Regions from separate parts of the Streptomyces sp. NPDC048278 genome, predicted to be linked through region 1. Evidence: riboswitches for the same ligand, from Rfam matches in the RefSeq annotation. Region 1 holds a riboswitch; each other region holds the start of a gene.
What was found. A riboswitch is a leader RNA that binds a small molecule or an ion and turns the genes downstream of it on or off. The one in region 1 is predicted to bind cobalamin.
Positions count from the first base shown of each region.

Region 1 (3,262 bases):
AAGCAGCCCCTCGGCGGTTGTCACGGATAGGAGGTGGTGCGGGTGACATGAGCGTGAAGCAGACGGGGTGATGATCCGAAGCCGTGGCGGGAGTAGGCCGGGATCGCGCGGGAACTGGAGTGCACGGTGACGCGTTCGAGCCCGAGTTCCCGAGCACGGTCCAGGACCGCGTCGATGAGCCGGCCGCCCAGGCCGCCATCGCGTTCGCCGGGAACGACGTACACGCACTGGAGGTCGCCCGATGCCCGGTGCAGGGCACGCGGGCTGGGCACCCGTGGGAGGACCGCCAGCCAGGCCATGCCGACGATCACCTCATCGCGGACCACGACCATGCAGCGGTGCGACGACGTGTTCTCCCTCGCCCACGTGACGAAGTGCCGCACGAACTCCGCGCGCCCGGTGACGGGAGCGTCCTGGTTCTCCAGGACCCACTGCCATCGGAGTTCGGCGACGACCTCCAGTTCATCGGAGGCGGCCGGACGGATGACGACGTTGTTCTCCACCCGCGCATTGTGCGGTCATCCGCCCGCCGCCGTCATCCCCACAAAGTGGCCCCGCACCCACCACGCTCCACATCTCGCCGCCCTGGTGGGGCCGTGAAATCGGCTGCATCCGAAAAGGCCGCTCTGCATGCGACCGAGGCCGTGTCCTGTCCCCTCCGTCAGGATTTTCTGCATCAGTTCGGTATCGGCTTCTAGGCTGGTTGTGGCGACGGAACTTGCGGACGGGGGGACAGTGGCGCCGACAGACATCCCGGGTCTGCTGAGGGGGCTGGCCGAGGCGGACGATCGGAGTGGGGCCCGGCTCGCGGCCTGGGACATTCTGGGAGGGGCCTGCGTCGGTGGCGGAGCGTCCATCGAGGCCACCACCCCGGAAGCGGTGCGGGGACTCCTGCGGTTGCTGGAAGGACGGAGTGCCGCATGGGTGGCCGACGTGCTGGGCGTTCTCGACGCGACCGCTGCCGTTCTGGGCGAGTGGGAAGAGCAACAGCACATGAGTTCCAGGCCTGAGTCGTACGACGCTCAGGTCGAGTGGGAGACCGTCGTGGCGGAGCTCCTCGCCCAGGGCCTCGGCCTGGTCCGCCCCTCGCTGACGGACGGTGACCCGGAAGTACGGTCCATGGCCGCGGCCCTGATCGGGGACGCGTCCGTCGAGTGGACGGCCGATCTCGACCTGCTGCTCGTGGCCGAGGCGACGGAGCCGCACCCGCTCGCGCGCGCCTGCCTGGCCGAGGCGGCGGTGACCCTCGCTGTGCGTTCCCCGGCAGGCAGGCTGCCCGGCCGGGTGCGGCAGTGGCTGCGTGATCCCGAAGGTGTTGTGCGCTTCAGGGTCGCCCGCACCGCGAGACGGGCACCGGTTGCCGAAGACGCGCAGCTCGCCCGCCTGGCCGAGGGGGTGTACGACGCCGACTCCGGGGCGGTGGAGACGGTCTGGCCCGCCGAGGTCTGAGGAAGCGTTCGCGCCGTCCCCCGTGACCGGGCGCACGGTCTGGCCGTACGAGGGAGTTGATAGCCTCGACGGGCCAGTCGAGCCACATCCGTGGTCAGGGAATCCGGTGCGAATCCGGAGCTGACGCGCAGCGGTGAGGGGGACGGGCGGGGCACGCACGCCACTGGGAGACCGGGAAGGCGCCCCGGCCGGACGAACCCGAGTCCGAAGACCTGCTGGCACCTCCGTGCCCCGGCGCGGAGGGACGTCCGTAGGCCAGGCTCCGCGTACGAGCCCCGACCCCAAAGGCATGCCCGTGCTCCGTACCCCGGCCCTGCTCCTCACCTCCGCCCTGCTGCTCACCGCCTGCGGTTCCTCCGACGGCGACGGCGACGACCCGAAGGCGGAGCGGACCGCTGCCGCCGGATACCCCGTCACCCTCGACAACTGCGGCGACAAGGTCACCCTGAAGTCGGCCCCGAAGCGGGCCGTCTCCCTCAACCAGGGCACCACCGAGATCCTGCTCTCCCTCGGCCTGGCCGACCGCATGGCCGGTACGGCCACCTGGACCGACCCGGTGATGAAGGGCCTGGAGAAGGCCGACGCGTCCGTGCCGCGCCTCGCCGACAACAACCCCTCCTTCGAGAAGGTCCTGGACGCCGAACCCGACTTCGTCACCGCCTCGTTCGTCTCCACCCTCGGCAAGGGCGGGGTCGCCACCCGCGGGCAGTTCGAGAAGCTGGGCGTGCCCACGTACGTCTCGCCGTCCGACTGCTCCGAGGGCAAGGACAACGACAGCGGCGGCGACGGATCGCGCTCCACCCCCCTCACCCTCGACGCCGTGTACGGCGAGATACGCGACCTGGCCCGCGTCTTCGACGTCGAGAAGCGGGGCGAGACGCTCGTCGCCGAGCTGACGAAGCGGGTGCGCACGGCCACCGCCGGACTGCACGCCTCGGACGTGTCCCTCATGTACTGGTTCGCCAACTCCCAGTCTCCCTACCTCGCCGGCTGCTGCGGCGCGCCCGGCGCCATCACCCGTGCCGTCGGCGCGAAGAACGCGTTCGCCGACACCCACGACGAGTGGCCGCAGATCAACTGGGAGACCGTCGCCGACCGCGACCCCGACGTCATCGTCATCGGCGACCTGACCCGCAAGCAGCAGACCGCCGAGACCGCCGCGGCCAAGATCCGTTTCCTGGAGACCAACCCCGCCACCCGCAACCTGACCGCCGTCAAGAAGAAGCGGTATGTCCTGCTGAGCGGGCAGGCCATGAATCCGTCCATCCGCACGGTCGAGGGGATCGAGAAGGTCGCGGCCGGCCTGCGTGACTTCGGGCTCGCCAAGTGAGCCTCCGCGCCCTCCTGTTGACCGGCGGGGGACTGGCCGCGCTGCTGGTGTCGATCGCCGTGGCGGTGACGATCGGCCCCGCCGACATCTCCACCGGTGACGTCTGGGCGTCCGTCGCGGCCCATCTCGGGCTCGGCGAGAGCGCGTTGGCGCCGCTGCGGGACGGCATCGTGTGGAACCTGCGGATGCCGCGCACGCTGCTCGCCGCCGTGTGCGGGGCCGGACTCGCCGTGTGCGGCGCGGTCATGCAGTCGCTGCTGCGCAACCCGCTCGCCGACCCGTTCGTGCTCGGCGTCTCCTCCGGCGCGTCCACGGGAGCGGTCGCCGTGGTGGTGCTGGGTGTGGGCGGGGGAGCGGTGTCGCTGTCGGCGGGCGCCTTCCTCGGCGCGCTGCTCTCCTTCGCCCTGGTGCTGCTGCTCAGCCACACCCTCGGCGGCAGCACGGACCGGGTCGTCCTGTCCGGGGTCGCGGCGATGCAGCTGT
Region 1 covers NZ_JBEZLP010000017.1:5,617-8,878, reverse strand. Annotated here, with positions in the region: gene AB0D74_RS27365 (GNAT family N-acetyltransferase) at 21-503, opposite strand; gene AB0D74_RS27360 (hypothetical protein) at 994-1,449, shown strand; cobalamin riboswitch at 1,507-1,684, shown strand; gene AB0D74_RS27355 (ABC transporter substrate-binding protein) at 1,739-2,779, shown strand; gene AB0D74_RS27350 (iron chelate uptake ABC transporter family permease subunit) at 2,776-3,262, shown strand, end outside.

Region 2 (3,262 bases), on a different contig from region 1:
CCAGGGGCTTTGGTCAAGAGTTCGATCCCGTGCGGGTCCCGTTCGGGAAAGACGCTGGATCCCCGGGCGCGTCCCGCCCTACGGTGCCGTCATGAGCAATCACCAGGAAGCGCCTGTCGGGCCCGTCGAGGCCTATGAACCCCCTTACTACGTGGCCGTCTTCAGCACGGTGCGCACCGAGGACCAGAGCGGCTACGCGGAGACCAACGCCCGCATGGAGGACCTGGTGAAGGACATCCCCGGGTACCTGGGGATGGACCACGCGCAGACCCCCGGCGGGCTGGGCATCACCGTCGGGTACTTCCGCGACGCCGACGCGCTCGCGCAGTGGCGGACCGATGCCGAGCACCGCGAGGCGCAGAAGCGCGGGCGGGCCGAGTGGTACGAGAGCTACACCCTGCACGTGGCGAAGGTGGAGCGGAGCCACGGTTTCACGCGGGGGAAATCGGCGGACCCGGCGCGCTAGAGGGCGACCGCCCGTATCAACCGCCCCGCCTCCCCCAGCACTTCGACCTCCGCTCGGCTCATCGTCGGGTTGGCCGCCCGCCGGCGCAGAGCCTCCGCCAGCCCCGCCTCGGTCAGGCCGCCCGGGTCGGCGAGCAGGGCGGTCAGCAGGTCGTGGGCCAACGGGTAGGCACCCAGGGCCGCTTGGGCGAGGATCACCGCGGACATGCCCCAGTCGAGTCCGGGCGGCCCGTCCTCGGCGTTGGTCCAGTCGATGACCCGGGGGCCGTCGGGGGTCAGGATCACGTTGTCCGGATGCAGGTCGAGGTGGAGGACCCGGGCGCCGGGGTCGGCCGGGTCCCGGCCGGGCAGGGCGTGCAGCCGCCGCAGCAGCGAGGCGAGCAGCGCGCCGCCCTCCGCCGGGCCCGTCTCCCCCGCCAGCAGCGCCGCCAGCATGGTCGGCCCGGACAGCCGCTCCATGACCAGTTCGGTACGGGAGGCGGACGGCCGCACCCGGGGCGCCGGGTACCCGCGCTCCCGTACGTACGTCATCAGCGCGCCCTCGGCGCTCGCGTCCCCCCGGCCGTCCCGGTCCCGGCGCAGCACCCACGCCTCGTCGAGCTCGTACACGTCGGCCGAACGCCCCGAACCGAGCAGTCTCCCCGTCATGACATGACCATAACGAGGTCTCCGCACAGCCCCCTCTCAGCTTTCCGCCGACGGCCGGTAAGGTAGCCGGGTCGTCATCACCCGTACGGGGGGAAGCCGGTGCAATTCCGGCGCTGACCCGCAACCGTGAGCCGCACCCGTTGCGGCAAGCCGGACCGCCGCGCCCGGGACGTTGATCGGCTCATGTGCGCCGGCACCCGTCGTCGCACGGCACCGTCGAGGTTTACGGAGCCGAGCCGCCGGGGTGTCCCGTGCTGCCCGGCTCCCCGCAGGGAGAGGCACCCGCCGATCATGACCGTCCTCCGCCGCACCGCCGGGGTGCTGGCCGCCACCGCCGTCATCGGTAGCGCCACACCCGCGACGACCGCACTGGCCGCCGGCACCACCTCCCCGTCGCCGTCCGCGTCGGCGGTGCTCCCGTCGGGGCTGTACGGCGACTCGGACCCGAAGTTCGACGGCGTCTGGCGCCAGTCCCTCGCCCTGCTGGCCCAGCGCGCGGTGGGAGTGACCCCGGCCGCGAAGGCGGTGGACTGGCTGGCCGGGCAGCAGTGCGCGAACGGCGCGTTCGCCGCGTTCCGCGCCGAGCCGACGGCGGCCTGTGACGCCAAGGTGGCCGTCGACACCAACAGCACGGCCGCCGCCGTACAGGCGCTGAAGGCGGCCGGCGGCCACGACGCCGCCGCGGACAAGGCCGTGACCTGGCTGAAGTCGCAGCAGAACAAGGACGGCGGCTGGGGCTACACCCCGGGCTCGCCCAGCGACACCAACTCCACCGGCGTGGTCGTCGGCGCGCTCGCGGCGACCGGCGAGAGCGCGGACAGGTCGCCGTACGCCCTGCTCGCCCAGTGGTCCCTGCCCTGCGGCCAGGACGGTGGCGGTGCCCTCGCCTACCAGCCGGACAAGCAGGGGAAGCTGGCCGCCAACGCGGACGCGACCGCGGCCGGGGTGCTCGGAGCCCTCGGCAAGGGCTTCGTGACGACGCCCGGGAAGCCCCCGGCGAAGGCCCCCGACTGCGCGGACTCCGCCTCCGGCTCTGGATCCGGTTCCGGTTCCGGTTCCGGCAAGGCCCTCGCCCGGGAGGACGTGGCCCGCAACGGCGCCGCGTACCTGGCGGACGCCATGTCGAAGGCCGGCCACCTCGTCTCCGCGCTCCCCGGCGCCGCACCGCAGCCGGACTACGGCAACACCGCCGACGCGGTCGTCGCCCTCGCCGCGCAGGGCTGGACCGAACAGGCGCGGAAGCCGTACGCCTGGCTGGCGGCGCACGCCGTGCCGTGGGCGCGGCAGAGCGGGCCCGCGGCCTACGCCGAACTGATCCTCGCCGCGCACGCGATGGGCGCGGACCCCCGCGACTTCGGCGGCACGGACCTGGTGACGGCGCTGAACGCGACGGGACCCGCCCCGCGGGCCGCCGCCGAGAAGCAGGCCGAGAAGCACGGCCAGGCGAAGAAGTCGGGCAACAGCGTGTGGTGGATCGTGGGCACCGGGCTCGTCGCCGGGATCGGCATCGGCTTCCTGTTCAGCGGCCGTCGCAAGCAGCAGCAGCCGTGACCGCGGTCCGCCGTGCGGTGCTGCCGCTCCTGGCCGCGCTGACGCTGTGCGCGACGGCCGCCGGGCCTGCGGCGGCCACCGGCTACCGGTACTGGTCCTTCTGGGAGCGCGACGGCTCGCGCTGGACGTACGCCACGCAGGGGCCGTCGACCGCGCGGCCCGCCGACGGTTCGGTCGAGGGCTTCCGCTTCGCGGTGAGCGAGGACTCCGCGGACGCGTCGCGCCCGCGCGGCACGGCGGACTTCGCGACGATCTGCGCGGACACGTCTGCCGTCGGGGGCCGCAAACGGGTGGGCCTGGTCGTCGACTTCGGCACGACGGCGGACGCGCCGTCGGGGGAACGGCCGCCTGCGCGGCGGACGGCGTGCGCGGTGGTGTCCGAGGACGCGACGACGGCGGAGGCACTGGCGGCGGTGGCGAAGCCGCTGCGGTACGACACGAACGCGTTGTTGTGCGCGATCGGGGGGTATCCGGCGCGCGGCTGCGGGGAGAAGGTCGCGGCGGGGGCCGGCAGTTCACCGCCGGCCGACGGCCCGTCCCTCGGCCTCGCGGCCGGCGTGGGGGTCGTCGTGGTGGTGGCCGCGGGCGCCGTCTGGCA
Region 2 covers NZ_JBEZLP010000036.1:98,697-101,958, reverse strand. Annotated here, with positions in the region: gene AB0D74_RS41045 (antibiotic biosynthesis monooxygenase) at 92-466, shown strand; gene AB0D74_RS41040 (phosphotransferase) at 463-1,113, opposite strand; cobalamin riboswitch at 1,165-1,296, shown strand; gene AB0D74_RS41035 (prenyltransferase/squalene oxidase repeat-containing protein) at 1,405-2,664, shown strand; gene AB0D74_RS41030 (SCO2322 family protein) at 2,661-3,262, shown strand, end outside.
Region 2: it holds a riboswitch for cobalamin, as region 1 does, so the genes downstream of both, AB0D74_RS41035 (prenyltransferase/squalene oxidase repeat-containing protein) here and AB0D74_RS27355 (ABC transporter substrate-binding protein) in region 1, are expected to answer to the same signal.

Region 3 (3,262 bases), on a different contig from region 1:
CGGAAGGGCAGGACACCGTAGGTGTGGCGCCCGGTGAGCCCGTGGAGCATGTCGAGGCCCGGCTCCAGCAGGGAGACGTCCCCACGGAACTTGTTGACGAGGAACCCGGCGACGAGGGCCTGGTCCTCCGGCGAGAGCAGTGCGACGGTCCCGAAGAAGGAGGCGAAGACGCCGCCGCGGTCGATGTCGCCGACCACGAGCACGGGCAGCCCGGCGTTCCGGGCGATCCCCATGTTCACGATGTCGGTCCGGCGCAGGTTGATCTCCGCCGGACTGCCGGCCCCCTCACAGATCACCGCGTCATACGTGCCCCGCAACTCGGCGAGACAGTCGAGCACCGTCCCGAGCAGCTTCTGCTGCCGCCCGCCGTGGTAGCCGCGCGCGCTCAGTTCGCCGACGGGCCTGCCGAGCAGCACGACCTGACTGCTCTGCTCGCCGCCGGGCTTGAGCAGCACGGGGTTCATCAGCGCGGTCGGCTCCACCCGGCAGGCCTGCGCCTGCATGGCCTGCGCCCGCCCGATCTCGGCTCCTTCGCGCGTGACAAAGGAGTTGAGCGACATGTTCTGCGCCTTGAACGGCGCGACCTTCACACCCTGCCGCACCAGCCACCGGCAGATACCGGCGGTGACGACACTCTTCCCGGCGTCGGAGGTGGTACCGGCGACGAGGAGGCCTCCGTTGTTCATGACGCCCGCCCCGAGCGCGATCCGCGCAGCAGGGCCCCCGCCGCGCTCACCCCCAGCGCCAGCCACCCCACGCGCCGCGACAACCGCACCGCCCGCCCGATGTCCGCGACTTCCACGGCCCGTCCCTCCCCGTTCAGCACCGGCCGGTGCTCGACCCGGCCCCCGTACGACAACGTCCCCCCGAGCCGGACCCCCAACGCCCCCGCGAAGGAAGCCTCCACGGGCCCGGCATTGGGACTCGGATGCTTCGCCGCGTCGGTCCGCCAGGCCCGTACGGCTCCCCGCGGGTCGTCCCCGGCCGCCGCGGCCAGTACGGCGGTGAGCCGTGCCCCCGGCCATCCGGCCACGTCGTCCAGGCGCGCGGAGGCCCACCCGTACCGCCGGTACCGGGCCGACCTGTGACCCACCATCGCGTCCAGGGTGTTGACGGCGCGGAACCCGACCAGACCGGGGACGCCGGCCACGGCTCCCCACACCAGCGCGCCCACGACCGCGTCGCTCGTGTTCTCGGCGACGGACTCCACGACCGCCCGCGCGATCCCGTCGGCGTCCAGGGCCTGCGGATCCCGTCCGCACAGATGCGGCAGCCGCGCCCGGGCCGCCTCGACGTCGCCGGCCTCCAGGGCCCGCCCGACGCCGCGGGCCTCGCGCGCGAGCGAAGTACCGCCGACCACGGCCCAGGTGGCGGCGGCGGTGAGAGCGACGGACGCGGCGGTGGACGGCCGTACGACCCGCTGGGCCACGGCGCCCAGCGCCACGGCGCCGCCGGCGCACACCGCGGTGTGCAGCGCGCCCCACCCGCGGTGGTCCCGCCACAGCACCCGCTCCACGGCGCCTGCCGCCCGTCCGAACACGGCGACCGGATGCCCTCGGCGCGGATCGCCGAGCAGCAGATCACCGAGTAGGCCGGCGGCGGCACCGTACGCGAAGACGCGATCGGCACCCATCGGCTCAGCCGGCCGAGGGGTCGGCGACGGGGTCGGGAACGGGCCGGGTACTCGACCTCGATCGGCAGCCGCGCATGGCGTTATGTCCTCACTCAGGGTGTCCGCGCCCTGGTTCGACGAGACCGGCGGTGGGAGTTCCTGGCTTCCGGGGACTGCTACCCCGGTGACAGTGGCGGGACCGCGCCGGATTCACACCGGCTTCCTCCCTTGCCGCCGTACATGGCTCCGGAAGTCCACCACGCCCCGGAAGACCCGTCAACTTGCCTTTGACCTGCAACGGAGGAGTGTGCTGAGGCCCACACACTGGCCGGTTCGCTCACTGGCCGACCGGCCCCTGTCTCCCTAGACTGAAACCGAGGATCCGGCGAGCGGTAGGGCGAGTGGCGGAGGGCGATTGCGACCCATTCCTCGGGGGGCCTGCGCGGCTGCGTGCGGTGACGCTACGGTTTACGGGCATCAACGGACACCTTCGAGGCGCCAATTCGCGAGTCGAGGAGGTCGGTGTGATCGACGGGGGCCCGTCCGCGAGTGCCTGGCGTATCAGCAGCTATTCGATGACTGGCGAAACCTGCGTGGCGGTCGCAGTCGTCGCGGGGGAGGTGCTGGTCCGCGACTCGAAGGACCTGACCGGCTCGGCCTTCATCTGTCTCGCGTGCGAGCCGTGGCACCTGTTCCTCGTGGGACTCAGATCGCGCGGCTTGAGTGACGCCGAGCCGATGTGACCGACCTGGGAGGGGGACCGGATGGGGAGCGACAGTGGGGGCCGCGGGGTGCACCGACCGGACTGGCTCGTCCTTGCGGCGTACTGCGTGGTGTGCGGTCTGGCGGCGAGCGTGGTGGGGGCCGCGACTTCGTTTCTGGCGGACGGCACCAGGGACAGGCTGATCGTCTGGGGAGCCGTGGCGACGGCCGTTGCCCTGGCCGGCGGTGTGGGATGGGGGTACGGCCCGGATCCGGTCCGTCGTCTGGTGAGAATCACTCTCGCCCGCCCCGGCCGGAGCGCCGCAGAAAGCGACCGAGAGCGACACCGACCGCACTGATCGCGCTCGTGGCGGCGAGTCCCAGTGCGATACCTATCGGCCTGGGTATGGACAGTTGGATGCCACGCGCCGCGTAGCAGAGAAAGCCCAGGGAGAGTACGACCGCGACCGTGCACAGGCTTGCGGTGACGAACCGCTGGATCGCGGTCCTGGAGAACGCCTTGTCCTCCGCGATCCGCCGGTCTTTCTCCCCATTTCGGATGTCCTCGTAGTTCTTGGTCTTCCGGGCGTTGTCCGTGACGCGGTCGATCAGTTCGTTGTCCGACAGGGAACCGGAACTCTGCAGCTCCTCAGGGGACGCAACGGTCCCCTCCGTCACACCGGACGGCTCACGTCCCCGGGGCCGCAGTGCTGCAGTGAGTCGTTCGGTGAGCCGCCCCATCGCCCCTCCTGTCGGGCCCATGGCCTAACTGGTGCCGAAGTCCCGTGCGGCGTCATCGATCAGAGCGACGGCGTCGTCGTCCGAGAGCGCCATGTCGGTGAGCAAGGCGAAGCATTCCTGGTATCGGGCGACGAGTTCATGGTCGTCCCTGATGGCGAGCTGTCCCGCCGAGTGCTCCACCCACAGCAGGTCGTCGTCGTCCTTGAA
Region 3 covers NZ_JBEZLP010000003.1:68,274-71,535, reverse strand. Annotated here, with positions in the region: gene AB0D74_RS06520 (cobyric acid synthase) at 1-686, opposite strand, end outside; gene AB0D74_RS06515 (cobalamin biosynthesis protein) at 683-1,633, opposite strand; cobalamin riboswitch at 1,746-1,886, opposite strand; gene AB0D74_RS06510 (DUF397 domain-containing protein) at 2,137-2,355, shown strand; gene AB0D74_RS06505 (hypothetical protein) at 2,609-3,055, opposite strand; gene AB0D74_RS06500 (helix-turn-helix transcriptional regulator) at 3,080-3,262, opposite strand, start outside.
Region 3: it holds a riboswitch for cobalamin, as region 1 does, so the genes downstream of both, AB0D74_RS06515 (cobalamin biosynthesis protein) here and AB0D74_RS27355 (ABC transporter substrate-binding protein) in region 1, are expected to answer to the same signal.